Regions from separate parts of the Thalassobacillus sp. B23F22_16 genome, predicted to be linked through region 1. Evidence: riboswitches for the same ligand, from Rfam matches in the RefSeq annotation. Region 1 holds a riboswitch; each other region holds the start of a gene.
The links. A riboswitch is a leader RNA that binds a small molecule or an ion and turns the genes downstream of it on or off. The one in region 1 is predicted to bind S-adenosylmethionine.

Region 1 (10,348 bases):
GCGATCAATTTTTGTTTTGTCAGGCTTTGGCATTGGCAGGCGTTCCGCTTGCTGCAATGCATCCAGACGAAGGGTCTTCATCCATTCTGGTTCGTTCAAGCCTTCGGAAAATTTGGTGACATATTCTTTGTCGTATCCTAGTGAGATTTCTACTGTCATGGTATCCCTCCTATCTGATTACGCTTTTTGACCTACAGTTTCATCTTCAATTCCCAGTTCTTGCTTGATCCAGTCATAACCTTCTTCTTCAAGACGCTGTGCCAGTTCCGGTCCACCGGATTTCACAATACGACCTTGCATCATGACGTGTACCTTATCAGGAGCGATATAGTTCAATAGGCGTTGATAGTGAGTGATAATCAAGCAGCCAAAGTTTTCATTACGCATTTGGTTGATCCCTTTGGAAACAACTTTCAATGCATCGATATCCAAGCCAGAGTCGATTTCATCCAGGATAGCAATTGCTGGCTTGAGCATCATTAATTGAAGAATTTCATTACGCTTTTTCTCACCGCCAGAAAAACCTTCATTCAAGTAACGTTGTGCCATGTTTTTATCCATGTCAAGAAGATCCATCGTGCCATCCATTTCTTTGATGAATTTCATTAATGAAATTTCATCACCTTCTTCACGACGAGCATTAATGGAAGAACGGAGGAAGTCAGAGTTTGTTACACCACTGATTTCACTCGGATATTGCATTGCGAGGAACAGACCCGCTTGTGCTCGTTCGTCTACTTCCATCTCCAATACGTCTTTTCCATCAATATATACTTCACCTTCAGTGATTTCATATTTCGGGTGACCCATAATCGCGGATGCTAATGTGGACTTACCTGTACCGTTCGGCCCCATTACTGCGTGGAATTCTCCACCCTTGATTGTCAAGTTGACACCTCTTAAAATTTCTTCACCTTCAATCGCTACGTGAAGATTCTTAATTTCTAAAGTAGATCCTGCCATAACTAATACCTCCATATCTATTGTGAATCATTTTTTTGAATAAGAATTATCAACCATTCTCAATCTATTCTCATTACAATCTTATATCATTTCGAAACTGTTATCAACTTTTTTCACTGTGCCAATCGACTTTCTAAACCATTAGGTTTAAAAATGCCACTTTATTAGGATAACACGGACTTTCCTTATTATATAGATAAAAACAGAAAAAATCAGGTAGGGATTTCCCACCTGATTTTTTTATTTATTATTTATGCAATTGACGATCTACTTCAGCCACTATTTTGCGGCTTTCTTCGTATTCCTTTTGACGACGTTGTTCAACTTTTAACCGCTGATCTAATTTATTGCTATATTCCGCATAGCCCATTCCGTGAGATTGCTGCATAGCTTTCTCCATCTCGGAAGTATAATTCAGCTTAAGTTGGTCGTTAATAATAAATCAATCCTTTCGGTTTTTGTATGCTATTAAGTGTAGCATAGATATATTACCCAGACCAAAAGGCATTTAAACCAGAATAGGGGAATTGTATAGGAAATGTATTTTCATACAACAATTAACAGGATACCATTCATTCATAGTCAGATTTGCTCCATATTTCTTCGATATCCTCGAAATATACTTAATGTTGCAAATTTTGCAACTCTTGATACGCTTCCTGCACCAAAGTGACTGCCTGGCTCATTGCGGCACCTCCACCAAAGGCTGCAGAAACGCCACAAGCTTCCATTATTTCCTTTTCACTTGCCCCCTGGTCGATACATCCTTTCGTATGATAAATCATACAATATTCATCTTGAGCTACCACACTAATACCGAGTGCAATCAATTGTTTTTCTTTCTCTGTCAATTCGCCTGCTTCAAAGCAAGCTTCTGTAAAAGCATTAAAATGATGAGCGATTTCCGGCATCTTTTCCGTAAATGTACCGATTCCATGCTTATATTCTTGCAGGTATGCTTCAGTAAAAGTCATTTTATTTTCTTCCATAAATAAAAACCTCCCAGGATATTCGTTATTGCTAGTATGAGCAATATCTATGAGAATATCCTGAGAGGTATTAATCAACATATTATTTATTTGTCGCTATCTACTGGAACTACAGCTCCATCATATTCTTCTTCCATAAAGGTTTGTATTTCCTCTGAACGCAATACTTCGACGAGCTTTTTCAAGGCTTCTGAATTTTCATCTTCACTTCTTGCTGCAATCACATTCACGTAAGGTGATTCAGACCCTTCCAGGATGAGGGCATCCTCACTAGGATTCAAATCAGCTTCAATCGCATAGTTGGTATTAATTGCTACAAGTGCATTTTCTTCTCGCTCATAATTGGAAGTAAGCATTTCTGCATTGACCCCTGAGTCGAATTGAAGATTTTTAGGGTTTTCTGTTATATCGTCTACTGTTGCGTCGACTTTTTCTACCTCTTCATCCAATTTAATCAAGCCTTCACGCTCAAATAAAGAAAGGATTCGTCCATGATCAGCAACCGAACGGCTCATAAGCACAGTGGTACCTTCTGAAATATCATCTACACTGGTAATATTTTGTGAGTAAATTCCCATTGGTTCAATATGAATGCCGCCTAAGTTTACAAAATCATAATCGTTCTCTGCTTTTTGAGATTCAAGATAAGGGATGTGTTGAAAATAATTCGCATCGATTTCCCCACTCTCCAAATCCTTATTCGGCAAGACATAATCCTGGTATTGTTCAATCTTCAACTGAATTCCTTCCTCTTCCAGAAGCGGCTGTGCTTCCTGTAAAACTTCAGCATGAGGAACACTGGTTGCACCTACCACAAGTTCGTCTTCGGAGCCATTATCGGAACCTCCACTGTCGGAACCTCCACAAGCTGCAAGTACTAAAATTACAGAACTGAATATTAACCCAATCAACCATTTTTTCATTTTTAATTCCCCTTTACTTTATTATCTATCTTTTATCCAAGGCTCGGGAAGTAATATCCCCGATAAATTGGAAAATAAATACGATTAATACAATCAGGACAGTACATACAAAAACCACATCGAAATCACTGCGCTGGAAGCCATAGAAGTAGGCAAAATCTCCCAACCCGCCAGCTCCAATTACACCTGCGACTGCAGTATAACCAATTAACGCGATTGCTGTGACTGTCAAACCAGAGACAAGGGCTGGCATTGATTCCTTCAATAATACTTTAAAAATGATTGTGGATGTTTTTGCACCCATCGACTTAGCTGCCTCAATAACTCCTTTATCTACTTCTTTCAAAGCTATCTCAACTAACCTGCCATAAAATGGAGCTGCTCCAATAATCAACGCAGGTAACGCAGCTTTAGGGCCGCGAATAGTCCCCATTAAAAAATCTGTAAACGGAAATAAAAGTAAAATCAATATAATGAAAGGAATAGCCCGGAAAACATTGACTAAAGAAGATATAATCCAATTTAAAGTTTTGTTTTCCCACAAGCCGCCCGGACGGGATAAATACAGTAATAAGCCAAGCATTATTCCTAAAATCAGAGTTCCTATTACCGAAATAACTGTCATATAAAGTGTTTCATTGGTAGCAGTAATCATATCAGCCATATCTACATTAGGGAACAGTTCATTAAACATGTGTAATCACCTCCACTTCAACAGAGGTGCCTTCAATGTAAGTAATAGTTTTTTCTATTTCACCTTGAGAGCCTTCCAAGTGTACAAAAAGTGTTCCATAAGCGCCTTTTTTCGTCTGCGTGATCTTTCCATGAAGGATGTTGAGATCAATGCTGAACTCTCTGGAAAGCTCGCTGATTACAGCCTGATTAGTGCTCTCCCCAACAAAATGCAACCGAAGCACTTTTCCTGAAGAGTATTTTTCATGTATTAAATCCAAAGAGTGATCTTGATCAGGATCTCCCATCACTTGATCCACGAATTTCTTTGTCACTGGGCGTTTTGGGTGAAGAAACACATCTAAAACATCCCCTTGTTCCACCACTTTACCGTTTTCCATTACAGCAACGCGATGACATATTTTTCTGATGACATGCATTTCATGGGTGATTAAAATGATGGTCAAGCCTAATTTTTCATTAATATCGACTAATAAATCGAGAATCGAATCGGTAGTCTCTGGATCAAGTGCTGAAGTTGCTTCATCACACAAAAGCACCTTAGGGTTATTCGCTAATGCCCGTGCGATACCGACACGCTGTTTTTGACCGCCACTTAATTGGGAAGGATAGGCGTTCTCTCTCCCTTGAAGTCCTACCAGTTCGATCAATTCCATTACTCTTGCTTGCCTTTTATCCTTAGGTACACCGGCTATCTCTAACGGAAAAGCGATATTATCTCTGACTGTACGAGACCAAAGTAGATTGAAATGCTGAAATATCATACCGATTTCCTGACGGGCAAGCCGCAGCTTATTTTTGCTCATGCTTGTTATTTCCTGCCCATCTATCGTTATCGAGCCGCCCGTGGGATCCTCCAGACGATTTAATAAACGGATGAACGTGCTTTTTCCAGCTCCACTGTATCCGATAACACCGTAAATTTCCCCGGCCTCAATATTTAGATCGAGATGATCAACCGCAGTGACATCCTGGTCTTTCGTGTGAAAGACTTTAGATAAATCTTTTATCGAAATCATTCTGTGCTGCCTCCTACTGCTTGCTGATGGTTTAAAGCAAAGAAAATACTGCTTGTCCCGAGTCTTACTTAGAAAGACTTTAATTCCAACATTTCTATAAAGTAAAACTTACTTTATGCATAAAAAAACACCTTTTCTGCTTAGAGAACAGAAAGGCGCTTAGGTAACAAGCTGCTCCGTTCTCTTATCTGCCAGAGCTTATGAACTCTGCAGGAATTGGCACCTTTTCAAGCTTGGAAAACTTGACGGTTGCCGGGCTTCATCGGGCCAGTCCCTCCACCACTCTTAATAAGAGATGTGATTAATTTTATTACTTTAATCCGTTTAAGTGTCACAAAAAAGATTGTAGCATGTGAGCGAAATTATTGTCAACAAAATTCGATTAATTTCGGCAAATAAGTATTCTTACTATGCAATACTTCTAATATGCGCTGTCTTCCATTTATATGGTAGGATAATGACAGAATTCTATGAATACGGAGGAGGTTTCTTTATGGAGAAAGCGCCACTTTTCCAATTGCCTTATATCAATAATTCAGGCGTCTATGATTTACAAGATGATCTCGGAAAAGTAATCGTTCTTACTTTTTGGGTATCCTGGTGTCCAGACTGTTCCAGGGATTTACCCATGAAGGAGCAGTTATACCGGTCTATGGACTCAGACAAAATTAGTCTTCTTACTATTAATGTAGCAGGTCGGGAGAGAGAAGGCGACGCAGGAAAATCATTCGCTGAAAAATTCCTGACCCAGCCCACTTTAGTGGATGATGGCAGATCAACTTATGACCAATACCAATGCAGCGGTGTACCAACCACCGTTATCATTGACCAATACGGTAATATTTCTGCTAAGTTCGGAGATCAGGCAGAGTTTCTTGAAATAGTTGAAAAAATTGGAGAGTTAGTGAAATAACAGTTCCTAATAAAGCAAAAAGCCGAAATAAATATAATTTCGGCTTTTTGCTTTATTTAAATTGAAAATAAACTCTTAAATTAGACCAAAGCTATTCCTCTCGTTATTTCTCGGGAAATAATGTTAGGAATTGACGTGTTTAGACACGATCCTCTGCATGTAAGGAACGGAACGAAAAGCATAAACCTTATCCTTCACCCTGCCATTAGATACAATTAATAAGCATGGTACGCTTTCAACTTGATTTTCCTGCATAAAACCAGGATGTAACGATGCATTCAGTTCAAAAAACAGGTTTTGCTTCCACAACGATTCAATCGTATCAAGCATTTTCCTGGCCATGCGGCATGTCCCACAAAACGGACTATGAATAAAAATCATGGCACTCCTATTAGTGTTAATTAAGTCTTTTTCTGATGACAGTTCTAATACTTCCATCGTACCCACCTTTATATCAGGTAAATTGATTTAACATGAAAATGTTGGCTTAATAGTGCTCGAGCCAGTTCCGGTTCAGGAGTTGTTGCTACTTCCCGGTAAGCTTTATCTACATATATATGTTCCGCATGCGGGAGTTCATGAGTCAGTTGTTTCCTCAACTTATGACCTGAATCATCTTCATCCACCAGAATATAGACAATGCGATCATCAAGATTATAGTCGAGGATCATTTCCTCCATCCGTTCTACCCCGAGCGTACCATGCGTACATAATATTTCTACCTGATTGTGATCATCCAATATCTTTTTTATATGTTTTTTATCTGTAATCCCTTCTACGATTAGAATGGGGACTTGGTTTTGATCGTTCATATCAGGATCCCACCCAGTTCTTTTAGTAAAACAGACCATGCTGTAGGATAGCATGGTCTGTGGGTATCTAACGTTTATTCAACACCAGCCGCCACCATCACAATCTACATATTGACGGACTTTCGGCGCCTCTTGTTTTGCAGGTTTAGTTTTACGCTGGCGCTGTCTGCCAGTAGTATCGGCACGTCTTTTAGATTGATTCATAATAGGTCACCCCTTGTCCATAGGATGTCCGTTGAAGAAAAAATTAGTCTTCTGTAATCATTTCTTCATACTGTTCAGCTGTCATCAATTCGTCCATTTCGGACTTATTAGAAGGCTCAACAATAACCATCCACGCTTTTTCATATGGAGATTCGTTAACGAATTCTGGAGAATCTTCCAATTCCTCATTGATTTCAACGACTTTACCGCTGATAGGAGCATAAAGCTCAGAAACAGTCTTCACAGATTCTACACTGCCGAACGGCTCATCTGCTTCAAGCTCGTCCCCGACTTCTGGTAATTCCACGAATACGATGTCGCCAAGCTCAGATTGTGCAAAGTCTGTAATACCAATACGAACTTTTTCTCCTTCAACTTTTACCCATTCATGCTCTTCGGAATAACTTAATTCTTTTGGCAAACTCATGACTAATCCCTCCAAATTATAATTATTATAAATAAACTGCATTACTAACATAAAAGCTTTCCAATTATAATGCCAGTGATTTGCTCATTTTTCAGAAGCATTATTTCCAAGTATTCTCGAAATCAGCTTCTTTAAAACCTACGGTTACATCTTTTCCATTTGTTACGATTGGTCGTTTGATCAGCATTCCATCGGAAGCTAACCACTTTATCATTTCAGACTCATCGGCTTCCTTAAGCTTGTCCTTCATACCAAGTTCGCGATATTTCTTGCCACTGGTATTAAAAAACTTCTTAGCAGGAAGACCGCTTTTCGTTATGTAGTCCTGCAGTTGGGACTCTGTTGGTGGATGTTCAACTATATGAACAGGCTCATACTCGACACCATTTTCATCCATCCATTTCTTGGCTTTTTTACATGTTCCACATTGTGGGTACCAATAAAAGGTTACTGCCATTGGCTCTTACCCCCCTTATTATTTACCATGCTTTTATTCTATCATAATCTGATAAAACATTTCATCAAACAGTGGAAGCAGCTCCAATTTTTTCATTTCTCAATTGCTTTTTTCTAAACAAAAACAGACCGGTTCACTTTCCCAATGAACCGGTCTTGTTATATCCGTACGTGTGTGACCCCCTGTTAGCTATCTTTATACGATATATTTTTCTTCTTTGATCAGATTGGCAGCAATTTCACGTTTCTTCGCAATGACATTGGTAGGAGTGTGACGTATCAATTTCTTCAATGCTCCCAGCATCATACGAAGTGTATCGCCCGATTCAGATGCAATTAACGTTTCTTTTGCATGAGCTTCAATACGGTTGAATGCTTCCTGGACATAAACTTGTGTGTAGAGTAATTTTTGCTGAGCTTTTTCAGAAGATTTATTCATTGCTTTCTCTGTACGAAGCACTGCTGATTCCATATTATAGATTTCGGCGACGATATCTGCAATATTAACAAGCAGCTCTTGTTCTTTTTCTAATTTCTCTCCGTATTTTTGAGCAGCAAGCCCAGCTGCCACAAGAGCTATTTTTTTCGCATTTTTCACCAAATACTTTTCTTGCTCTAATGGTTCTGTACCAGGCTCTTCCGGCATCATCATCATTAATTCTTCTTGCAGGGACTGAGCCTTTTGCAACAATGGCAGTTCGCCTTTCATTGCTTTCTTCAACAAAGTTCCTGGAACAATCATCCGGTTGATTTCATTCGTTCCTTCAAAAATCCGGTTGATCCTGGAATCACGGTAAATACGCTCCACTTCATACTCCTGCATAAATCCGTAGCCCCCATGGATTTGCACCGCTTCATCCGCTGTAAAGTCCAGCAATTCTGTACAGAATACTTTATTTAATGAACATTCGATCGCATATTCAGCAATAACCTTTGCCACTTCTTTACCATTTTTCAACTGTTCATCCGTAAGTTTACCCATGCTTTGTTCAAAAAGCCCGACAGTACGGTAGACAGAGCTTTCATTGGCGTAGGTGTTTACAGCCATGGAAGCCAGTTTTTCCTGGATAAGCGAAAAGCTGGAAATTGGAGTCTGAAACTGCTTTCGCTCATTGGCATATTTAACGGCAAGTTCAATAGCACGTTTGGAACCACCGACGCCCCCGATTGCTAATTTATAACGGCCGACATTGAGAATATTAAAGGCGATAATATGCCCCCGTCCGATGTCTCCTAACACATTCTCAACCGGCACCTGTGCATCTTCCAGCACTAACGTTCGAGTGGATGAACTTTTAATCCCCATTTTCTTTTCTTCCGGTCCTGTAGATACACCTGGATAATCTCTTTCTACAATAAATGCTGTGAATTTATCTCCATCTATTTTTGCATATACGACGAAGACATCAGCAAAAGCAGAGTTTGTAATCCATTGTTTTTCACCATTCAAAACATAATGGGTTCCAGCTTCATTTAGTTTAGCAGTAGTTTTCGCACCTAAAGCATCGGAGCCGGAGCCTGGTTCGGTTAAAGCGTATGCTGCAATCAGTTCACCTGTCGCAAGCTTCGGCAAATATTTTTGCTTTTGTTCTTCATTACCAAAGAATACAATAGGAAGAGAACCGATGCCTACGTGCGCTCCGTGTGTTACAGAAAATCCGCCTGCCCGGGAAAACTTTTCTGTAATCAATGAGGAACTGATTTTATCCAATCCGAGACCGCCATACTCTTCCGGAACATCTACACCTAACAGCCCCAGCTCACCAGCTTTTTTCAGCAAATCGACAGAATGCTCGAATTCATGATTTTCCAGGTTATCTATTTTGGGGACAACTTCTCCAAGCACAAAATCCTCTGTGGTTTTCGCGATCATTAAATGTTCATCCGAAAAGTCCTCTGGTGTAATAACATCCTCCGCTGCTACATCCTCGATTAAAAATCCGCCGCCCTTGAACATTTTTTCCTTTGTTTCACTCATTTTATATTCCTCCCCTTATAATAATTCGAACACTCCAGCTGCACCCATTCCGCCACCAATACACATGGTTACGACACCAAATTGTTCATTACGACGCTTCATTTCATGCATTAATGTAAGCGTCAGCTTCGTACCAGAACAGCCCAGCGGATGGCCTAATGCAATTGCCCCGCCATTAACATTGACTTTATCCATATCAAGGCCCAGCTCTCTGATAACACGTAACGATTGGGAAGCAAAAGCTTCATTAAGTTCAAACAGTCCAATATCGGATTGCTGCAGACCAGCTAATTTCAGAGCTTTCGGAATCGCTGCGATTGGACCTACCCCCATGATTTCCGGCTCTACACCAGCTACTGCAAAGGATCGGAATTTGAGCAAAGGTTTTAGTCCTTCCGCTTCTGCTTTATCCTTATCCATAACTAACACGGAAGCGGCTCCATCACTCATTTGTGACGAGTTTCCTGCCGTAACTGTACCTGTAACAGAAAATGCAGGCTTTAATTTAGCCAGTACTTCCTGCGTTGTTCCTGGACGCACGCCTTCATCCTGTGTAAATAATCTGGTAGTTTCTTTTACCTTATTATTCGCTCCCAACTGTCGCTCGGTAACTTCAACTGGGACAATTTCATCCTCGAATCTTCCAGCTTCTATTGCTGCAGCTGCTCTTCTGTGACTTTCCACTGCAAAGGCATCTTGTTCTTCTCTTGAAATTTCAAAACGGGTTGCTACCTCTTCCGCCGTATGCCCCATGGACATATAGTAGCCTGGGGCATTTTCTACAATCTCTATATTTGGCTTGATCACATGACCAGGAACAGGGACCATGCTCATCGATTCGGCTCCTCCTGCAATAATGGAACCACTTTGGCCCAGCATTATTCTTTCCGATGCATAGGCGATACTTTGTAAACCAGAGGAACAATACCGGTTAATCGTTATCCCGGGAATTGTATGAGACAATCCTGCCA
Region 2 (10,348 bases), on a different contig from region 1:
AAATTGTTAGAGAATCTATTAAAGCAGCAGCTGAATATACGGCTATGACAAGAGCAGAACAAGAAGAGGAATTCAAACAGGAGTTACAAGATAATGGCATGAATATCTATGAGCTCGATTCCTCTGTATTTAGTGAACAGATTGAAATGTTCGATGAAAAATACGGAGCGAAGGATCCGCTTATTCAAGAGTTCATTGATACATTTCGATAAGACCTAGGGGGTTGAACAGATGAAGGCAATTAGTTATGGGATTTCAAAAATAGAAAGAATACTTGCGGTTATCCTGATGTTTTGTATGGCTGTCGTTTTGGCTGTTGCGGTAGTATTTCGTTATCTGTTGCAATCTCCTTTATCGTGGGCAGGTGAAGTTTCCATTTTCCTGTTGATTTGGATCAGCTTTATTGGTGGCAGTCTGGGACTGAAATATAAGTCCCAGGCTAGTGTCACGATAGTAATGGAGTTCATTCCTGACAATATAAGAAAACTCATATCCGTTATTGGGCATATTTTTATGCTCCTTTTTCTACTTATATTGATCTTCTACAGTGTGAATTGGATTTTATCCCCAAGCGTTGCCTACCAAAAATCAACTACATTGCTATTGCCTATGTGGATTCCCTATATGGCTGTTCCACTTGGGCTTAGCTTTGCAGCCATTCATCTATTTTCCAATCTAATTGACTTTTTCAGAAAGGATGAGAGTCAATGAGTGTTTTAGTTGTGATTATGTTTTTTGTTTTTTTATTTATGGCAATACCAATTTCACTTGTCCTGGGTATGACAACGATCTTGTACTTTTTAGTGGAGGGGAATACTACTTTGATGGAGTCCGCCCCCATGAGGATGTACTCTGGACTAGATAACTTCGGTTTGTTGGCTATTCCGTTGTTCATGCTGGCAGGAGAATTGATGAATGGGGGAGGCATCACAACAAGACTTGTGAAGTTTGCTAAAGTTCTATTTGGTCATGTTAGGGGAGGGTTAGCTTATGTGACTGTGGTATCCAATATGTTTCTAGCCTCTATTTTGGGGTCTGCTAATGCACAAGCAGCTATGATGAGTAAAGTAATGGTGCCTGAAATGGAAAGGGAAGGTTACAATAAGGATTTTTCTTCTGCCCTGACATTGGCATCATCAATCGTAGCACCTATTATTCCCCCAAGTATGATATTCATTATATATGGGACCTTGTCGGGGACGTCGATAGGTGGTTTGTTTATGGCTGGTATTATACCAGGACTCCTATATGGGATAGGTTTTATAGTGCTGATCAGTTTAATAGGATACAAATATAACTTCCAGAAAAGTAAACGAGCATCATGGAAAGAAATCTTTAAAAGTACATTTAGTGTATTACCAGCTTTATTAGTTCCTTTCATTATAATAGCTGGTATTATCAGCGGTGCGTTTACAGCGACGGAGTCAGCAGCAATAGCATCTGTGGTTGCCTATATTGTAGGAGCTTTTTTTTACAAAGAGCTTAAGTGGAGAAAAATTCCCGATATTCTTATCAACACGGTACTCACCTCGGCAACGGTTACCTTCCTTATTGCAATGGCCAATATCTTTGGATGGATGATTGCGTTTGAACAAATTCCTCAAGCGATAGTTACTGGGATGACATCTTTGTCTGATAACCCAATTGTGTTTTTACTGTTAGTGAATATTTTTCTTCTATTGTTAGGAGCCGTTTTGGATGGAATAGCAGCTTTAATCATACTGGTTCCTGTATTTATGCCACTGCTTACAACATTTGAAATTGACCCGATCCATTTCGGGGTTATCATCTGTATCAATTTAACGATAGGCTTGTTAACTCCACCAGTTGGTACTGGGCTATTTATCGTTTCCTCTATTGCAGAGGTCCGTTTTGAAAAACTGGTCCAGGCAGTAGCACCATTTCTGATCATGGGGATACTTATACTATTTGTTATTACCTACTGGGAAAATGCTACAATGTGGATTCCTAATTGGTTAGGATTATAATGGAATTCCTGGTAATCCCAGGTTTTACATAAAGTAAAATCAATATAGGGCGGGTAGGAATGAGTAATACAGACGATCGTCATTACTAGCAAGACTATTAATATATCCCTGTGTTTACCTGGTAAACTATCGTTGAAAATTTTCTATTATTCCACCTGAAAGCAAAAAACTGCTGGAATTCCAGCAGTTTTTTTATATGCTTAATTCTGTACAACAGGTTTGCTCTCTACAGCTTGATGAGGTTTTTCTTTAGATAAAAACCAGCCTCCAACACCAATGGAAAGCAGGACAGACCAGAAGGTTATTTTCCAGCCGGCACTTTTAGCAAAGCCTTCTGTAAGGATGGCGAGTTCTGGATGAGCCAGGGTATAGACGGCTAGCTTAACACCAACCCAGGCGACAATCAGGTAGGCAGCAGTTTCGAGACCTGGTCTACGGTCGAGCAGGCCGACAAAATAGCTGGCTGCAAATCGCATGATTATAAGGCCGATGATTCCTCCAGCAAGGATGACGGCGAAGTGACCGCCATCCATGCCACCAATTTCAGGCATGCTGGTCATTGGTAATGTGACTGCTAAGGCAACAGCAGCGAGAATGGAGTCGACGGCAAATGCAATGTCAGCCAACTCTACTTTAATAACAGTTGCCCAGAATCCTGACCCCTTTTTCACTTCTTTTACAGCTTTCAACTTCGGCTTCAGTACATGCTTTTTCAATAGGTGATAGACAGCAATGCCGAACAAGTAGAGGGCACCGATCGCCTGAACCTGCCAAATGTGCACCAGGTAGGAAATGATGAACAAAGATCCGAAGCGGAATACAAATGCGCCAGCTAACCCATAAAATAATGCTTTTTTTCTTTTTTCCGCCGGCAGGTGTTTTACCATCGTAGCAATGACGAGGGCGTTATCTGCTGCCAAAATACCTTCTAAACCAATGAGAATCAATAATACCCATCCATATTCCATCAATAAAGAAATGTCCAATTCATGTGCTCCTTTATATTAGTTGTTTTTTAATTACTAATGATGATTTCGTCATGATCAAAGCTTTTGACATCATCCTTAAAAACAATCTTTGTTCGTAAGCGGTAGGTAATGGTATCTGTGGTGGGTGGAAGTTCTTCCGGTAACTGATAGTGGAAAGGGATTTCCGTTTTATCATTCGCTTCAATAGTCTTTGACATTAATACCGTGGTTACGGGCTCGACGAATTCTGGTTTTCTGCCAGTTTGTTCTTTCACCAAGTCGCACTCCAGCCGGTTCACCCTCTGGCTTACCCAGCCGCCATGTAAATGAAAGGAACCGGAGACGGTGCTGCCAGGGGTGAGCTCGTTCCTATTTAAGATCAAATCCACTTTAGGTGATCCGATTTTTAGCTTGCTTAACACTTTCGTAATCAACGATGTTACCTCCCTGATCTAAAGTTGACATAAAGGATGTTTTACCTCGTTACCCACATATTTGAAGTGATAGATATAAAGATTAAATACTGTCCTCCCCCTTACAGGCAATAAAAAAACCTTTACCAATGACATGGTAAAGGTCTTATGAAGTCCATATTGATACCTTTACCGCATTAGGCAAAGGTCTCGCAAACAACGTAATGTTGCCAGTTAAGCCGGTGATCAATGATCACGTATTGTCGACATAACTGTCAGCTACTCCCCTTTGGAGTTTTATTCAATTTGATAAAGCTTAAACCTGTATATATAATAATACAATTTTTGGAATCTGTCTATCTATTTTTTTCCCTTTAAATAAGTTTTTACGTTATTTCCAGGCGAACGGCGTTTCCTGATATACATAGTAATTCAGCCAATTATAGAACATTAAATACGCATGAGAACGCCAGCGGTTTAATGGCTTCTTCTCTGGGTCATTGTCGGGGAAATAATCAACAGGTACATGAGGATCCAGCCCTCTATTTGTATCCCTGTGGTATTCGTCTCCTAGTGTTTCGGCATCATACTCAATGTGGCCGGTGATCATTACGTGTTTTTGATCCTTCGAAAGGATCGTACATGGGCCAGCTTCCTCAGAAGAAGATAAGAGAATCAGGTCATCGTGTGCCAGTATTTCTTCCTCAGGAACACTGGTATAACGAGAGTGAGGCACCACAAATTCATCATCACTGCCTCGGGCAAGCTTAATATTGTCCTGTAGTAAGCGATGTTTAAAAACTCCGGTCAACTTTTGAGGCAATTCATATTTACCAATACCATAATGGTGATAAAGTGCGGCTTGAGCCCCCCAGCATATATGCATGACGGAAGTGACATGGTCTTTTGTCCATTCCATAATTTCCGTAAGTTCTTCCCAGTATACCACTTCTTCGAACGGCAACTGTTCAATTGGCGCGCCGGTCACGATCATGCCGTCAAAACGCTGGTGTTTGATATCTTTGAAGCTTTTATAGAATTGCTGCAAGTGTGACTTGCTCACATTTTTCGACTCATAAGTAGCGGTATGTAAAAACTCGACATTTACTTGAAGTGGAGAGTTACTGAGCAACCGCAGCAATTGAGTCTCGGTCCGTTCTTTTTCTGGCATCAGGTTCAGGATCAGTATGTTCAAAGGACGGATCTCCTGGGTTTTCGCCCGTTCTTCGTCCATCGTAAAAATGTTCTCTTCTGAAAGAATTTCTCCTGCTGGTAAATCTTTGGGAATATTGATAGGCAAACCAAGTTCCTCCTTCGAAAAAAGAATAATATACTCATTATAGCGGCGTAATTTAACGAGAGCAATGGAGATGCAAGATAAATATCATTCTATTCAGAAGTTTTTGTAAGTGAAGGATTTTAGCTTATGAGCGATTTAAAAAGAAGCCCTGCAATAAGAGCTTCTACGGTTCAACTGTCTTTGGTATTCTGTTACTTTATGTGAGCATCTACCTCTACTCTTTTTATTCCGCAGTCTTCGAGCGCTTGGTGAAGACTTGCGAATGTCTTGATCCCTTTGAAGTTGATACCTAATGAAGTGATGGTTTGAGCTATTTTAGGACGGATTCCGCTGATTCGGGTGTCGATGCCAAGGAGGCTCAATGAATTGATGATTGTGAACAACTCATTACTTACCATAGTGTCTAATACTGGAACACCAGAAATATCAAATATCACTTCTTCGAGGCCAAGACGATTTGCTTCTGTCAGGGCGACTTCATTAATTAAAGCGGCCCGGCGGGTATCGATAGCCCCGACAAGCGGGATGACGGCAAGTCCTTCTGCGATCGGCACCATAGGAACTGACAGCTCTTCCAGGGCACTATGCGCGGTATCTGCTATCATCTGCTGGTGTTCTTCATGTACTCTGCCATATACGCGGGTTACGATATCGACGAGCCGGTCAATTTTCCTGGATATTTCAATGACTGTCCTTGGAGTGATATGTTCCTGATCTAATTCCTCCTGAAAAAATTGCCAGATGGTGGGTTGAAAGAAGGAGAGGACCCGAAGAGCCTCCGTCAGGGATACATGATAGTCGATCGTTCGTTTAGCAGCTACTTCTGCCCACTCATAAACCTTTTGCTGCACTTCTTTTTCATCTTTATATAAAACTTCTCCGAAGGATTTGAATAAATCCGCTCGAATTTTATAATATTCCGCTTCGGGCATACCGGTTTCAGCGAAATTTTCCGGATATACCTTCATTACTTCTTCATTAAAGGTTTCTGTCAATTCATAACGATGATCTACTATTTTTTCTCCGATATATCTGAATTCCTTCTCCATCAAATTACTCCTTTAAGTTTGACTTATAGTTGAAGAAGACGCTAACAATCAATCCTTTATATAATACCAAATAATTGGAGATATACAAGTAAAGGATAAACAGCACAGCAAATGGATGTAATCGATTTCAATTACTGCTTGACAATAGATAAAAGCAATTATACGATAAATGAAGAGAAACTAGTAGAGGTCGTTGTTTGACCTTGTTATTTTTTTGTCTATTTGTGCAATCGATTGCACATTAACGATATAATTTAACGACAACAGGTTAGGAGCAGTCTATTATGAGCAGAAAATGGTGGAAAGAAGCAGTAGCATATCAAGTATATCCGCGAAGTTTTATGGATTCAAATGGAGATGGCATCGGCGACATACAGGGTGTTATTTCCAAGCTGGATTATCTGATGGATCTTGGAATAGATGTGATTTGGATTTGTCCGATTTACAGCTCGCCGAATGATGATAATGGTTATGATATCAGTGATTATAAAGGTATCATGGAGGAGTTTGGAACAATGGCTGATTTCGATCAGCTGTTGAGAGAGGTTCATAAGCGTGGTATGCGACTGATCATGGATCTTGTCATCAACCATACTTCTGATGAGCATCCGTGGTTTATCGAATCCCGCTCTTCCAAAGACAATCCATTTCGGGACTATTATATTTGGCATCCTGGAAAAGACGGCAAGGAGCCGAACAACTGGGAATCAATTTTTGGCGGGTCAGCATGGGAGTTTGATGCGAAGACCAAGGAGTATTACATGCATGTGTTTTCCCGGAAGCAACCCGATTTGAATTGGGAGAATCCGGAAGTGCGTGAAAATCTTTATGAAATGGTCAATTGGTGGCTCGATAAAGGGATTGACGGATTCCGAATCGATGCGATTTCCCATATTAAAAAGATCCCGGGCTTCCCAGATCTCCCTAACCCGGAAAACAAGAAGTTTGTCCCTTCCTTCGAAGGTCATATGAACCGTGAAGGCATTCAGATTTTTCTGGAAGAATTGAAAGAAAAGACATTTGACAATTACGACATTATGACTGTTGGTGAAGCTAACGGTGTTAAAGTCGAGCAAGCCGATAAATGGGTCGGGGAGGAAAACGGCAAGTTCAATATGATCTTCCAATTCGAGCATCTTGACCTCTGGGGTAAAAATACCGATGGCGGACTTGATATCCACTCCTTGAAAGAAATTTTAACCAAATGGCAGAAGGGGCTGGAAGGCAGGGGGTGGAATGCTTTATTCCTGGAAAACCATGACCAGCCGAGATCTGTTTCGACCTGGGGAAATGATAAGGAATTTCTGGATAAGTCGGCAAAATGTCTGGCGACCATGTACTTTTTGATGCAGGGAACGCCGTTCATTTACCAGGGGCAGGAGATCGGGATGACCAATACTAAGTTTGATTCCATCGAGGACTATAATGATGTAGCCATTAAAAATATGTACTTCAACGAATTAGAAGAGGGGAAATCTCACGAAGAGATCATGGAGGTCATTTGGAAAAACGGCCGCGACAATTCAAGGACGCCGATGCAATGGAACGATACCAGGAATGCCGGTTTTACAACTGGGACGCCGTGGTTGAAGCTTAATCCGAATTATGCAGAAATCAATGTACAAAAAGGGATAGAGGATCCAAACTCCATTTACCATTACTACAAACAGCTGATTGATTTGAGAAAAGGGAGTGACGTTCTTATCTATGGCAGCTATGACCTTGTATTAGAAGACCACGATAGTATTTATGCTTATACTCGCGCGTTGGAGGATGAGGTTGTATTGGTTGTCACGAATCTTTTTGAAGAAGATGCTGATTTTGAGCTGCCGGCAAACTTACAGAATAAAGAGGCAGAGCTTTTGCTCAGCAACTATGAGATTGATTCAGAGGAAAATTTAAAATCTGTTAAATTCAAGCCTTATGAGGCTCGAGTTTATAAATTTAAATAATAACAAGAAATGCACCTGTCAACGATCGATTGGTGCATTTCTTTAATTGGCGATGGGGAGGATGGAAAAATCAAGTTATTGCATCTAGCTTCTTTCTATTGTAAAGTGTGAAAATAGTGCATGAGCAAACCATAATTAAATCGAGATCTTATCAAGAGAAGCAGAGGGACTGGTCCGATGAAGCTTCAGCAACCTCCTGGATAGGAAGGTGCTAATTCCAGCAAGTCATGGTACTTGGCAGATAAGCAGGAAAATAACCAGTAACTTCTTGCGTCTGCAAGAAGTTTTTTTCATGGTCAAAATTACAACAGGAATGGGCATAATAAAAGTGGAGGTTTTTTATATGCAAAGTGAAAAAATAACAGGGAATCCGTTCGCGCTGATTCCGTTTGGTATGTTCATTTTATTATTTATCGGATCTGGTCTTATTACAGGTGATTTCTATCAGATGCCGGTCATTGTGGCGGTGTTCGTTGCTATATTTGCCGCCTTGTTTATGAACCGCAAAGAAACATTCCAAACGAAAGTAATGCAGCTTGCGGAAGGGGGCGGGCATCCGAACATCATTCTGATGGTCATCATCTTCTTATTAGCAGGCGCGTTTGCTTCTGTAGCGGAAGGAATGGGAGCGGTTGACTCGACGGTGAATTTGGGTCTTACCATACTTCCGCAAAGCCTGCTTGTCGTTGGGTTGTTCGTGATTGGCTGTTTCATTTCAATTTCCATGGGGACTTCGGTTGGGACAATTGTGGCGCTGGCTCCAATTGGACTGGGAGTTGCTGAACAGACAGGTGTCCCGGTGGCGTTAGTAATGGGTGCTATAATCAGCGGTGCGATGTTCGGGGACAACCTGTCGATCATTTCTGATACGACAATTGCTGCTGTTCGGACACAAGGGACAAAAATGAAAGACAAGTTTAAAGCGAACTTTTTTATTGTTTTACCCGCTGCCGTAATAACTGCTGTCATTTTCGGTGTGTTAAGTGCCGATGCAGCAGGTTCTATTGAGGAAAGCCACCCATTCAACTTCGTCAAAGTACTGCCATACCTTGGAGTACTTGGATTTGCTATCGCTGGTGTCAATGTGATTTTTGTGTTGATTGGCGGTATCATTTTTGCTGGAGTTGTCGGCCTGGCACTTGGAGAATTTTCCATAATGGACTTTGTGACGTTGATCAGTGAAGGTTTTACTGGTATGCAGGAACTGACGATGCTCGTCATCTTGCTTGGCGGATTGGTTGAACTGATTCGGAGAAATGGCGGTATTGAATTTTTGCTGGAAAGGATCACGAATCGAATCCATAGCAATAAAGGTGGGGAATCAGGGATTGCTGGTCTGGTCTCAGCAGTGAATCTCGCGACAGCGAATAATACGATTTCCATTATTACGGCCGGGCCGCTTGCCAAACAAATTTCTGAACGGTTTGCTATTGATAACCGGAGGTCGGCAAGCCTGCTTGATATCTTTTCAAGCGCGGTACAGGGCTTAATTCCTTATGGAGCTCAAATCCTTGCAGCTGCCGGGGTAGCAAAGATTTCACCGGTGGAAATCGTCCCTTACAGTTTTTATCCGATACTGCTTGCTTTGTCTGGCCTACTGGCCATTGTTTTCCGATTTCCGAAGTTTACCAGGACACCAACTGAAAAAAGGGAAGAAGTAGAGATCAGAACATAAGGTTCCGCGGAGAGCGGAACCTTTTTTTAATAAAACACTACCTACGTGTAAGCCAGGTTTTCTAAGGAAATTGGATAATATTGAAAACTTTTGGCTATGTCATTCGTACATATAGAAAGGTGGAAAACCAACAGCAAATGAAAAGAATATACAGTAACGTGGGAATAATGAGGATGCTGATATGGACAGAGAAGTGATGGTCGTTCTAATTAGCTTACCTATTGTCTCATAACAAGACTTCAATTCTCTCTTTTTTTAAAAACTGTCTCTCTTTCGGAAAAATTTGTCTCTCTTATTTTCAAAAATGTCTAATATAATTGGTGCGGTTTCACTCATATAACATGACATGGCTCAATTATCATGGTTTTGTCTCTTATATTTACAAATCCTGCAATGGCCAAAAGAGGAAGCGCATTTTCCCGATGACCTAAAGGAGTAGCAGTTTTATCAAACCACCGAGCAGCAAAAGTATAGAACCGGCTAAGAGGGCTATTTTGGTAGGACGGTTTGCTTTATGAAAGATACGTGGGAACATTTTCAACACCTCACTTATTCGTTTATTTCTTACAGTATGTATACTAATTAGCTTTCAAAAAAGCTTCATGATTTTACTGGAAAAACTTAGTTACCGCCAAGTCCATATGGGGAAAGCCTTAGATTTTATTAAAGTATAAAAAATACACCCGAAAATCGGGTGCATGTTCAATCATCATTATCTTCATTAAACCAAAGCGGGGAATCGTTTTCCGTTTCGCCATTATAGTTGATGAAGATTTCTTCTCCAGCTTTTATATCCTTGAAAGCGTAGAACTCAAATGAGTGATTATCAAAATTTATTTCGTAATATGCGTTCGGCTGGTAGGAATGGTTGAAAAACATCCCATATCCTAACAAAAATGCCGTGTGGTTTTTGCCATACTCGAATACATAGTCGCCCAGGTGAGTTTTCTCAATATGCTCATGTTCTTCATTCGGATAAGGGAGTACTGGTGCCTGGTGAATC
Region 3 (10,348 bases), on a different contig from region 1:
GAATTTTCCATGCACTTCCTCTTCGACAAACCCACCATATTACCGACTTAATCAATTATTTCCCGCGCAATAATTTTCAAATTCGACCCGATACCCTCTTTTGTTATTACATTTTGACGGCTTTTGTAGCAATAAACGTTTTGATATAGTGATCGATTATCCGTTTACCACCAAAATCATCCTCATAAAAACCAGTGATTGCATAGCCAGCATCAATTTGGCCTTGGATTTGCTCTTCCAATGTATGCCCAAATTCGATCGTCAGATTATTATCCAAGTGACGTTGTAATTCTTCTTCCGAAATTGCCGATAAACCGGAGAATGGGAGCGAGTGTTTCACATCGAGGATGCCTTTCTCTTCCTGCTCATCATCAAAAAGGTACAACAAGGGGTTTGTAAAGCCTGATATCAGCGTACCACCTGTCTTTAAAACCCTGGAAGTCTCTTTCCACACAGGCAAAATATCTTCCACAAAAACATTCGAAACCGGATGCACGATAATATCAAATAAATCATTCTTAAAAAAATGCAAGTCAGACATATCGCCTTGTATCGCCTCTAGATATAGACCGTCCCGCTCGGCCACAAGCCTATCCTGTTCTAATTGCATATCGGATATATCGACCACCGATACATCGGCTCCAGCCGCAGCCAGCACAGGTGCCTGCTGTCCTCCCCCGGAAGCTAAACAAAGAATTTTCACTCCTGTTAAAGAAGATGGAAACCAGGAGCGTGGTACCGGCCTTTCTGTAGTAACTGTTATTCCCCACTCCCCCGCTTTCGCTTTTTCAATAATTTCACTGCTCACAGGTTTTGTGTAGACGACTCCCTCTTCCACTTTTTTATCCCATGCTTTTTGATTATGTTTTACTAGTTTCATATTCGACTTCTCCCTTTACATCTATTCTGAATTTATGTAATTTCCAGGTTATTTACGAGCTACGTATATTGGAGTTATTCGGATAATCCCCTCTCTTTACCTATCTTCCTTTTCTTCACTTAATACTTTAGCATATATCGCATCTTATATTTCCATTAATATCCTTGTCGCTTAAGAAAAAGGATTTTACTACCTTATCGAGAATGTTTTACTTTAACGCACACATCTAGGAGGTACAGGGATGAATGAAAAAATTATTTCGCTAAAAGGAATTGAATGGAAACAAAAGGAAAAGACAATTTTAACGACTGTTTCCTGGGATATAGAAAAAGGTGAGCATTGGGCATTGTTGGGGTTGAATGGTTCCGGTAAAACCTCACTTCTCAATATGATTACCGGTTACCAATGGCCGACAAACGGAGAAGTTAACGTATTAGGCTGTCGTTTTGGTGAAACAAATATATTGGAACTGCGTAAATCCATCGGCTGGGTGAGCACGTCCTTGGAAGAACGCTTCAAACATCATGGCGGAGAAACTGCCATAGAAGTAGTTTTGAGTGGAAAACATGCTACCATTGGTATTTATGATGAAATCACACCGACTGATAGGAAAAGGGCTAAACGCCTTTTAGAACAATTCCGAATCGAGAACCTTTCCGGGCAAAAATTTTCTTCCCTCTCCCAGGGTGAAAAACGAAAAACCATGATCGCACGGGCATTGATGGCATCGCCCGAACTATTAATTCTGGACGAACCTTGCAGTGGATTGGATATTTTATCAAGGGAAGAGCTGCTTCAGACTATCGATCAAATGAATCGGGCTGTTGATGGTCCCACTTTAATATACGTTACTCATCATATCGAAGAAGTCATTCCGTCGATCTCCCATGCTTTACTGCTTCATGCTGGCAGTATAGTAGCTAGTGGAGAAAAATATAGCACGTTAACCAGGGATTATTTGCAACAAACCTTTGAACTTCCCTTAGCTGTTGAATGGGATAATGACCGCCCCTGGACGCGTGTTAAATCAGATAATATAAACCTCCCTCTTGATTTTTATAAAAGGTATTGACCCTCACGTTACGTGATAGCTTATAGTGAATCTGAAGGGAGGGATCCAAACATGAAAGTAAAAGAAGTCGCCGACCTGGTTGGTATCAGCGTGCGTACGCTACATCATTACGATGAAATTGGATTACTTAAACCAGATATAACTACAGATGCCGGCTACCGGGTTTATTCTGATGACAACCTCGAAAAGCTGCAGCAGATCCTGTTTTTTAAAGAAGTAGGTTTCCCGCTGAAATGCATCAAAGCTATCCTCGAGGACCCTTCCTTCAACCGTGAGGAGGCACTGGAAATGCACCGGAAAATGCTGGTGGAAAAACGACGACGCCTCGATCAGGTGATTAATACGGTTGAAAAAACGTTACGACATTGGAAAGGAGACATTGACATGACTACGGAAGATAAATTCAAAGGATTTGACTTCAGTCGCAATCCTTATGAACAAGAGGCAAGAGAACGCTGGGGTGATAAGGCAGTAGATGACGCTAACAAAAAGACCAAAGGAATGAGTGAGGCAAAACAGGAGGAAGTCAATGACCTGTACCGGAAATTGGCGACAATCCGGCACAAGGACCCAGCCTCCAAGGAAGCACAAGAAGCTATTGCTAAATGGTATTTGCTCTTAAATGAGATTGGCAGCTATTCTTTAGAGGCTTTCAAGGGTTTGGGCCAAATGTATATCGCCGACGAACGTTTCACAAAAAATATCGATCAGTTCGGTGATGGCCTGGCTCAATTTATGGCAGATGCCATGGCTGTTTATGCCGATAACCGACAACCAAATTAAAGCAACTTCTATATACTGGAGGACCCGGGATGTTTTTTCTAACACCCCGGGTCCTCCAGTTTTTTACATATGTCAATTGAATACGATTGTTTTATTTTGATGCACGAGAATGCGATCTTCTAAATCCCATTTCACACCGCGAGCAAGCACACTGCGTTCTACTTTTCGTCCGATTTTCTTCAAGTCTTCTGCATTATCGCGATGGTCGACACGCATGATGTCCTGCTCAATAATCGGCCCTTCATCCAGATCATTAGTGACATAATGGGAGGTGGCACCGATCAGTTTTACCCCTCGCTCATAGGCACGGCCATAAGGATTCGCTCCAATGAATGCTGGCAGGAACGAATGGTGGATATTGATGATCTGGGATGGATAAGCAGCTACGAAGTCAGGAGTCAGGATTTGCATATAACGGGCCAGGACGATTTGATCGATATTGTAATCTTCCAGCAGCTCGAGTTGCTTCTTCTCTGCTTCCTTACGGATATCTTTATTGGCTGGAATATGATGAAACGGGATACCGAATGATTCTACCAAGTCCCTGGCATCCTCATGGTTGCTGACAACAACCGCAATATCGGTTACTAAGTCACCGCTCTGCCATTCCCATAACAGTTCACGCAGGCAATGCAATTGTTTGGATACAAAAATTGCGGTTCTCTTCAGCTGATAAACAAATTTCATATCCCACTGCATGTTAAAGTTTTCAGCTACCGCTTGAAATTTGCTCTTCATCTCTTCTTCTTTTCCCTGCAGTCCAGGACAATCAAATTCAATCCGTAAGAAAAATGTTCCTTCATAGGCATCCGTTGTATACTGGCTGGACTCCATGATATTGGCTCCATTTTGGAAAAGGAAATTAGAAACGGCTGCTACGATCCCAGGCTGGTCGGGGCAGCAAATCAGCAGTCGTCCTTTATCTTTAGTTGCTTCTTGAAATTTTCGTAGATGTTGGTGTGTTGTTTCAGCCATAATAATCTCCTTTACATGTATTACTAATAGTTTAGTCTTTATCTTATCGCTCTATCCTATAACAAAATAGGTGCTGACAGCAAATCAAAATCCCCTCGCCTCTGGAGGGGATTGAATTCTGCATTATTTTAAAGAGGGCAGCCTGAATTTTATTTGCTACTTCCCTGATATATTTGCGAGGTTATAATTATATTAGCGCTTTGCCCTGTAAATTATTGTGCCTGTGAATGATTTTCGTCATCATTATCAGATTGATTAAACAATAGGTTATCATCGATACCGGCTTTACTGAAGTTTTCGCCGAAATACTTGGCCATGCTGGCATGGGCCTGTGCTTTGATCGACGCATCGATGTGGGAAACAACACTGTATATGGCATAGATGATAGCAAGGCTGTCATCCGCAAAACCCACGACCGGAATGAAGTCAGGAATGACATCGGCTGGGAATATCAGGTAACCAAGTGCACCCGCAATCGTAAGCTTGTCTTTCTTCGGAGTGTTTGGGCTCTTGAATGTGTAATACAAAAGGAAGCTGTAGTAAGCGATCTTAGAACCGAGCAATAATGCATAGCGGCCCATCTTGGCAAAAAACTTACGCTCGGAAAAATATTTACGCCCGGTTTCCACTGCTTTGCCGGGATTGAAGTTCTTTAGTTTTTTATTATAATTCTTTTCTTCACTCATCATCTAATTCTCCTTTTCGATAGAAGTGCTTCTCTTATTTTACCTTCCCCGATTACACCGTTGTCAATCATTCTCTTCTACTAGAAAATTCGAAAAATTCACTTCTTACCCTTGTAAAATTCACCGCTTTAGTGTAAGTTAGTGAGAACCAATTAAATACTTACTCGATGATTTCTTATCTAGAGAGGCAGAGGGACTGGCCCGTCGAAGCCTCAGCAACCACTGGTATGACCAGAAAGGTGCTAATTCCAGCAAGTTGTGTGATGCAGCTTGGAAGATAAGGAGAGGAACTTATTCATTCAAAAGTCTTCTTCTTATGGGAAGGCTTTTTTTATATTTACCTATGATTTTTCAACGAGGAGGAATTGTACATGACCGATCATTCGTATTCTTTTCAAACACGCGTTCTTCACGGTAATCATAAGTTCGACCCGACCACAGGTGCGGTGAGCGTGCCGATTCAGCAGGCGTCAACTTTTCATCAAGCAGACTTTGATAATCCAGGAAAATATGACTACAGCCGCTCCGGCAACCCGACAAGAGAAGCCCTGGAAGAGGAAATCGCCAGACTGGAAGGCGGCGATAAAGGGCTTGCTTTCGCATCCGGTATGGCTGCCATTTCCACCTCGTTCATGATGTTGTCAAAAAACGATCACGTAGTCATTACGGAAGATGTCTACGGTGGGACATTCCGACTGGTCCACGAGGTCCTGCACCGGTTCGGAATCGAGCATACTTTCGTCGATATGACGGATTTGCATGCGGTAGCGACAGCCATTCAGCCGAATACCAAAATCGTCTACATCGAAACACCAGCTAATCCGCTCTTAAACATAACCGACATCAGTGCTGTCGCTAAACTAGCAAAAGCGCACGGCTGCTACACATTCGTGGATAATACATTCATGACTCCAGCCCTGCAGCGGCCATTGGAACTGGGCGCCGACCTGGTCCTGCACAGTGCTACTAAATTCATTGCAGGTCATAGTGATGTTGTGGCTGGCCTTGCCGTTACAAACCATCCGGAGATTGCCGAACAGCTCCCGTATTTACAGAATGCTTTTGGATCGATTCTTGGTCCGCATGACTCCTGGCTCGTTTTACGTGGACTGAAGACACTGGACTGCCGGTTGAAACAGTCGACTGAATCAGCCATCAAAATCACACAGTATCTAGCCGAGCATCCATTGGTGGAAGAAGTATATCACCCAAGCCTAACCACTCATCCTGGTTTTTCGACCCACAACTATCAGGCAGACGGTCCCGGTGCTGTCCTTTCGTTTCGGTTGAAAGATGCAGCTGCTGTCCGTGAATTCTCTAAACATGTGGAAATTCCCGTATTTGCAGTGAGCCTGGGAGCTGTCGAGTCGATTCTTTCATACCCGGCGAAGATGTCACATGCTTCCATGCCTGAACAGGAAAGGCTGAAACGCGGTATTACCGATGGTCTGCTCCGTCTATCTGTCGGCCTGGAAAAAGCCGAAGATATCATAAAAGACTTTGACCAGGCATTGCAACAAACCACCAAGCAAGAAGTCGAACTAGGAGGATAACGAATGAAATTAGATCAAGCACTACAGGAAAAGACATTAATCGGAGACGGCGCGATGGGGACCCTGCTCTATTCTTACGGGGTGGATCGCTGTTTTGAAGAACTGAACCTGTCCCATGCGAAAGAAGTACGAAATGTGCATAAAGCCTATGTTCGTGCCGGTGCTGATGTTATTCAGACCAATACGTACGGAGCCAATTATATTAAATTATCCCGCTACGGGCTGGAAGATCACGTAAAAGCGATCAATACTGCAGCCGTACACCTGGCAAAGGAAGCCGCCGGTAAAGATGCCTATGTCGTAGGCACCATCGGAGGCATTCGGGATATTCAAAAAGAAATACCAACAATGGACGAATTGAAACGCAGTTTCCGCGAGCAGCTATATTGCCTGCTGATGGAAGATATAGACGGATTGATTTTTGAAACCTTCTATGACCTGGAAGAACTGACAACCGTTTTAGAGATTGCCCGGCAGGAAACTGATCTTCCATTAATTGCGGAAGTATCGATGCATGAACCCGGCGTTATGCAAAATGGTACACCGCTTGCAGATGCGCTTCACCTTTTGGAACAAAAAGGTGCTGATGTTGTCGGCGTCAACTGCCGTCTTGGTCCTTATCATATGATTCAAGCACTCGAAGATGTTCCACTACCGGAAAAAGCAGTGCTTTCTGCATATCCGAATGCCAGTCTGCCAGATTACGAGGATGGAAGATTAATTTATCCCAATGACCCAAATTATTTTCAAAAAAGCGCGCTGGACTTATACCGGCAGGGAGCACGTCTGATCGGCGGTTGCTGCGGGACTACTCCCGAGCATATTGCTGCGGTCGCTAAAGAAGTAAAAGGCAGAAAGCCGATTACCGAGAAAGTAGTATCTATTAAACAGCCACCTGTGCCTAAGCAGGTAGATGACAGTAATCGTGAGGAACACCTTCATGAAATCGCAAAGAAACAGCGTTCCATCATTGTCGAACTGGACCCTCCGAAAAAACTGAATACAGAAAAATATCTGCGCGGGGCAAAGGCTTTAAGAGATGCTGGAGTCGATTCGGTAACACTAGCAGACAACTCTCTCGCCTCTCCCCGAATCAGCAATACAGCGATGGCAACAATCATCAAGCAGGAATATGAGATCAATCCGCTTGTCCATATCGCCTGTCGTGATCGGAATTTGATCGGGCTGCAATCGCACCTGATGGGACTGCATACACTTGGTATCCGCGAGGTCCTTGCCGTGACCGGTGACCCTACGAAAATTGGCGACTTTCCCGGGGCCACCTCCGTATATGATTTATCGTCATTCGACCTGATTCACTACATCAAGCAGCTCAATGAAGGCATCTCCTTCTCTGGTAAATCACTAGGAGAAAAAACTGATTTTTCTGTTGCTGCTGCATTCAACCCGAATGTGCGTAATTTGAACCGGGCAGTCGGCCGCTTAGAGAAAAAGATTTCTTATGGGGCTGATTACTTCATCAGTCAGCCGGTTTACTGCGAAAAGCAGATCGTGGAAGTCTATGAAGCTACGAAGCATCTCGATACACCGGTTTATATCGGTATTATGCCGCTGACCAGCTCACGAAACGCGGAATTTCTGCATCATGAGGTTCCAGGCATCAAGCTTTCACCTGAAATACGGGAGAGCATGGAACAACACAGCCATGACAAAGAACGTTCCCAGGAAGAAGGAATTGCCATCGCCAAATCATTGATTGATGCGGCGCTTGATTTGTTTAATGGCATCTATTTAATCACCCCTTTTCTACGTTATGAAATGACGGTAGAATTGACGGAATACATCAAACAACAAACCGCAAAGCAGGAAAGGAAGATTTCCAATGGCATCAACATCATTTAAGGAACACCTTGCCAGTAGAATACTAATATTGGATGGTGCAATGGGAACGATGCTTCAACAGGCAGACCTGACACCGGAAGATTTTGGCGGAGAAGCCTACGACGGATGCAACGAATATTTGAACATTACCGCCCCCCATGTACTGGAACGGATTCACACCGAATATTTGGAAGCTGGCGCCGATATTATCGAGACTAATACTTTCGGAGCGACCAGCCTTGTCCTGGATGAATATGACCTTGGCCACTTAGCTGAGGAAATCAATATCAAAGCAGCACAAATTGCTAAAGAAGCAGCTGAATCTTTTAACAGTACAGACAAACCGCGATATGTAGCTGGAGCGATGGGACCGACAACTAAGACGTTATCTGTTACAGGCGGTACAACATTCGATGCCTTGGCAGAAGCCTACGAAGAACAGGCTCGCGGCCTGATTACCGGCGGTGTCGACTTGCTGCTTTTAGAAACGTCCCAGGATATGCTGAATGTTAAAGCAGCTTACCTTGGCATTACAAAAGCTTTTGAAACCACGGGCACTGAACTGCCGCTCATCATTTCGGGGACAATTGAGCCGATGGGTACGACACTTGCCGGCCAAAGCATCGAAGCTTTTTATATTTCCCTGGAACATATGAACCCTGCCGTCGTTGGTTTGAACTGTGCCACCGGACCGGAATTCATGCGTGACCATCTCCGCTCCCTGTCTGATCTGGCGACAACGGCAACGAGCTGCTATCCCAATGCAGGCCTTCCCGATGAAGAAGGAAACTATCATGAAACACCACAATCACTCGCAGCGAAAATTGCCGGTTTTGCTGAAAAAGGCTGGCTGAATCTTGTCGGGGGATGCTGTGGTACGACACCGGACCACATTAAAGCGATTGCGGAAGCTGTAGAAGGTCTGGAACCACGGACCTCCCCGGACTCCCACCCCCATTCTGTTTCCGGAATCGAGCCATTCCTATATGATGACAAAAATGACCGGCCGATTCTTGTCGGAGAACGGACCAATGTCATCGGCTCCCGTAAGTTCAAGCGTCTGATTGCCGAGGAAAAGTTTGAGGAAGCATCGGAAATTGCGCGAGCCCAGGTAAAAAAAGGCGCCCAGGTCATTGATATCTGTCTTGCCGATCCTGACCGTGATGAAACGCAGGATATGGAAGCTTTCATGAAGCAAGTCGTCAACAAAGTGAAGGTGCCCCTGGTCATTGACTCAACGGATGTAGAGGTTATCGAGAAGGCGCTAAAATATTCCCAGGGAAAAGCGATAATCAATTCAATAAACCTTGAAGACGGAGAGGAACGCTTCCAAGAAGTACTGCCTGTCGTGAAAAAATACGGAGCGGCCGTTGTTGTCGGCACCATTGATGAAGAAGGGATGGCCGTCACTGCGGAACGAAAGCTCCAGGTAGCCAAACGCTCTTACGATATCCTCGTTGGCGAATACGGGCTTGATCCATCCGATATCATCTTTGATCCACTTGTCTTCCCTGTCGGTACTGGTGATGAGCAGTATATCGGTTCTGCCGAGGCTACTATTGAAGGGATTCGTTTGATCAAAGAAGATTTGTCGGAGTGTCAGACGGTACTAGGTGTCAGCAATGTATCATTCGGCCTGCCACCAGTAGGACGTGAGGTGCTTAATGCCGTCTACCTCTACCACTGCACCAAGGCGGGACTGGATTACGCGATCGTTAATACGGAGAAGTTAGAGAGATATGCTTCGATTCCAGAAGAAGAAATTGAACAGGCCAATCAATTGCTGTTTAATACAAATGACAAAACACTGGCAGAGTTCACTGCCTTTTACCGTGGGAAGAAAAAAGAGACGAAAGTGCCAACCGAGACAATGACACTTGCCGAGCGGCTTGCGCATTATGTTGTGGAAGGTACGAAAGAAGGACTGCTACCTGACTTAGAACAGGCACTTGAAGAATACGCTACACCACTAGAGGTGATCAATGGACCGCTTATGGACGGTATGGCTGAAGTAGGCCGCCTGTTCAACGATAACCAGCTGATCGTTGCAGAAGTCCTGCAGAGTGCCGAAGTGATGAAGGCATCCGTCGCTTTTCTGGAACCCCACATGGAAGTAGCGGATACCTCTAATAAAAAAGGGAAAGTCCTGCTCGCCACCGTCAAAGGTGACGTTCATGATATTGGAAAGAACCTTGTTGAGATCATTTTAAGTAATAATGGCTTTGAAGTGGTCGACCTTGGCATTAAAGTCACTCCTTCAGAGCTAATCAATCAAATCAATGAAGAAAACCCTGATTTTGTCGGTTTGTCCGGCCTGCTCGTCAAATCCGCACAGCAGATGGTGCTGACAGCACAGGATCTGACCCAGCAAAAGATTTCCATTCCCATCCTTGTTGGCGGAGCTGCTTTATCCCGTAAATTCACATTGACGAAAATTCTCCCGCAATACGAAGGGCCGGTTTTCTACGCGAAGGATGCAATGGATGGTTTAGCATTATCGAATCGCCTCAGTAATGAGGAAGAGAGAGAAGCAATGGTAGGTGAGCTTCATCAAAAA

Region 2: another riboswitch for S-adenosylmethionine. It lies ahead of ACGTNI_RS12545 (Na+/H+ antiporter NhaC family protein); the one in region 1 lies ahead of ACGTNI_RS09905 (methionine ABC transporter ATP-binding protein).
Region 3: another riboswitch for S-adenosylmethionine. It lies ahead of metC (cystathionine beta-lyase); the one in region 1 lies ahead of ACGTNI_RS09905 (methionine ABC transporter ATP-binding protein).

Annotation. Positions count from the first base shown of each region.
Region 1 covers NZ_JBIEKD010000010.1:83,372-93,719, forward strand. Annotated here, with positions in the region: gene sufD (Fe-S cluster assembly protein SufD) at 1-159, opposite strand, end outside; gene sufC (Fe-S cluster assembly ATPase SufC) at 178-963, opposite strand; gene ACGTNI_RS09885 (YuzK family famiily protein) at 1,211-1,351, opposite strand; gene ACGTNI_RS09890 (carboxymuconolactone decarboxylase family protein) at 1,587-1,952, opposite strand; gene ACGTNI_RS09895 (MetQ/NlpA family ABC transporter substrate-binding protein) at 2,039-2,875, opposite strand; gene ACGTNI_RS09900 (methionine ABC transporter permease) at 2,901-3,569, opposite strand; gene ACGTNI_RS09905 (methionine ABC transporter ATP-binding protein) at 3,562-4,587, opposite strand; SAM riboswitch class I at 4,769-4,882, opposite strand; gene ACGTNI_RS09910 (TlpA family protein disulfide reductase) at 5,081-5,500, shown strand; gene ACGTNI_RS09915 (thioredoxin family protein) at 5,624-5,938, opposite strand; gene ACGTNI_RS09920 (toprim domain-containing protein) at 5,950-6,312, opposite strand; gene ACGTNI_RS09925 (hypothetical protein) at 6,391-6,516, opposite strand; gene gcvH (glycine cleavage system protein GcvH) at 6,560-6,943, opposite strand; gene ACGTNI_RS09935 (arsenate reductase family protein) at 7,044-7,400, opposite strand; gene ACGTNI_RS09940 (acyl-CoA dehydrogenase FadE) at 7,596-9,377, opposite strand; gene ACGTNI_RS09945 (acetyl-CoA C-acetyltransferase) at 9,393-10,348, opposite strand, start outside.
Region 2 covers NZ_JBIEKD010000015.1:6,838-17,185, reverse strand. Annotated here, with positions in the region: gene ACGTNI_RS12585 (TRAP transporter substrate-binding protein) at 1-212, shown strand, start outside; gene ACGTNI_RS12580 (TRAP transporter small permease) at 232-711, shown strand; gene ACGTNI_RS12575 (TRAP transporter large permease) at 708-1,988, shown strand; gene ACGTNI_RS12570 (TerC family protein) at 2,189-2,974, opposite strand; gene ACGTNI_RS12565 (sporulation protein) at 3,004-3,390, opposite strand; gene metA (homoserine O-acetyltransferase MetA) at 3,761-4,669, opposite strand; gene ACGTNI_RS12555 (STAS domain-containing protein) at 4,861-5,718, opposite strand; gene ACGTNI_RS12550 (glycoside hydrolase family 13 protein) at 6,003-7,670, shown strand; SAM riboswitch class I at 7,816-7,918, shown strand; gene ACGTNI_RS12545 (Na+/H+ antiporter NhaC family protein) at 8,014-9,345, shown strand; gene ACGTNI_RS12540 (SET domain-containing protein) at 10,048-10,348, opposite strand, start outside.
Region 3 covers NZ_JBIEKD010000015.1:65,615-75,962, forward strand. Annotated here, with positions in the region: gene ACGTNI_RS12895 (class I SAM-dependent methyltransferase) at 107-880, opposite strand; gene ACGTNI_RS12900 (ABC transporter ATP-binding protein) at 1,122-1,952, shown strand; gene ACGTNI_RS12905 (MerR family transcriptional regulator) at 2,004-2,735, shown strand; gene purU (formyltetrahydrofolate deformylase) at 2,808-3,710, opposite strand; gene ACGTNI_RS12915 (YkvA family protein) at 3,923-4,396, opposite strand; SAM riboswitch class I at 4,569-4,680, shown strand; gene metC (cystathionine beta-lyase) at 4,768-5,949, shown strand; gene ACGTNI_RS12925 (bifunctional homocysteine S-methyltransferase/methylenetetrahydrofolate reductase) at 5,953-7,812, shown strand; gene metH (methionine synthase) at 7,793-10,348, shown strand, end outside.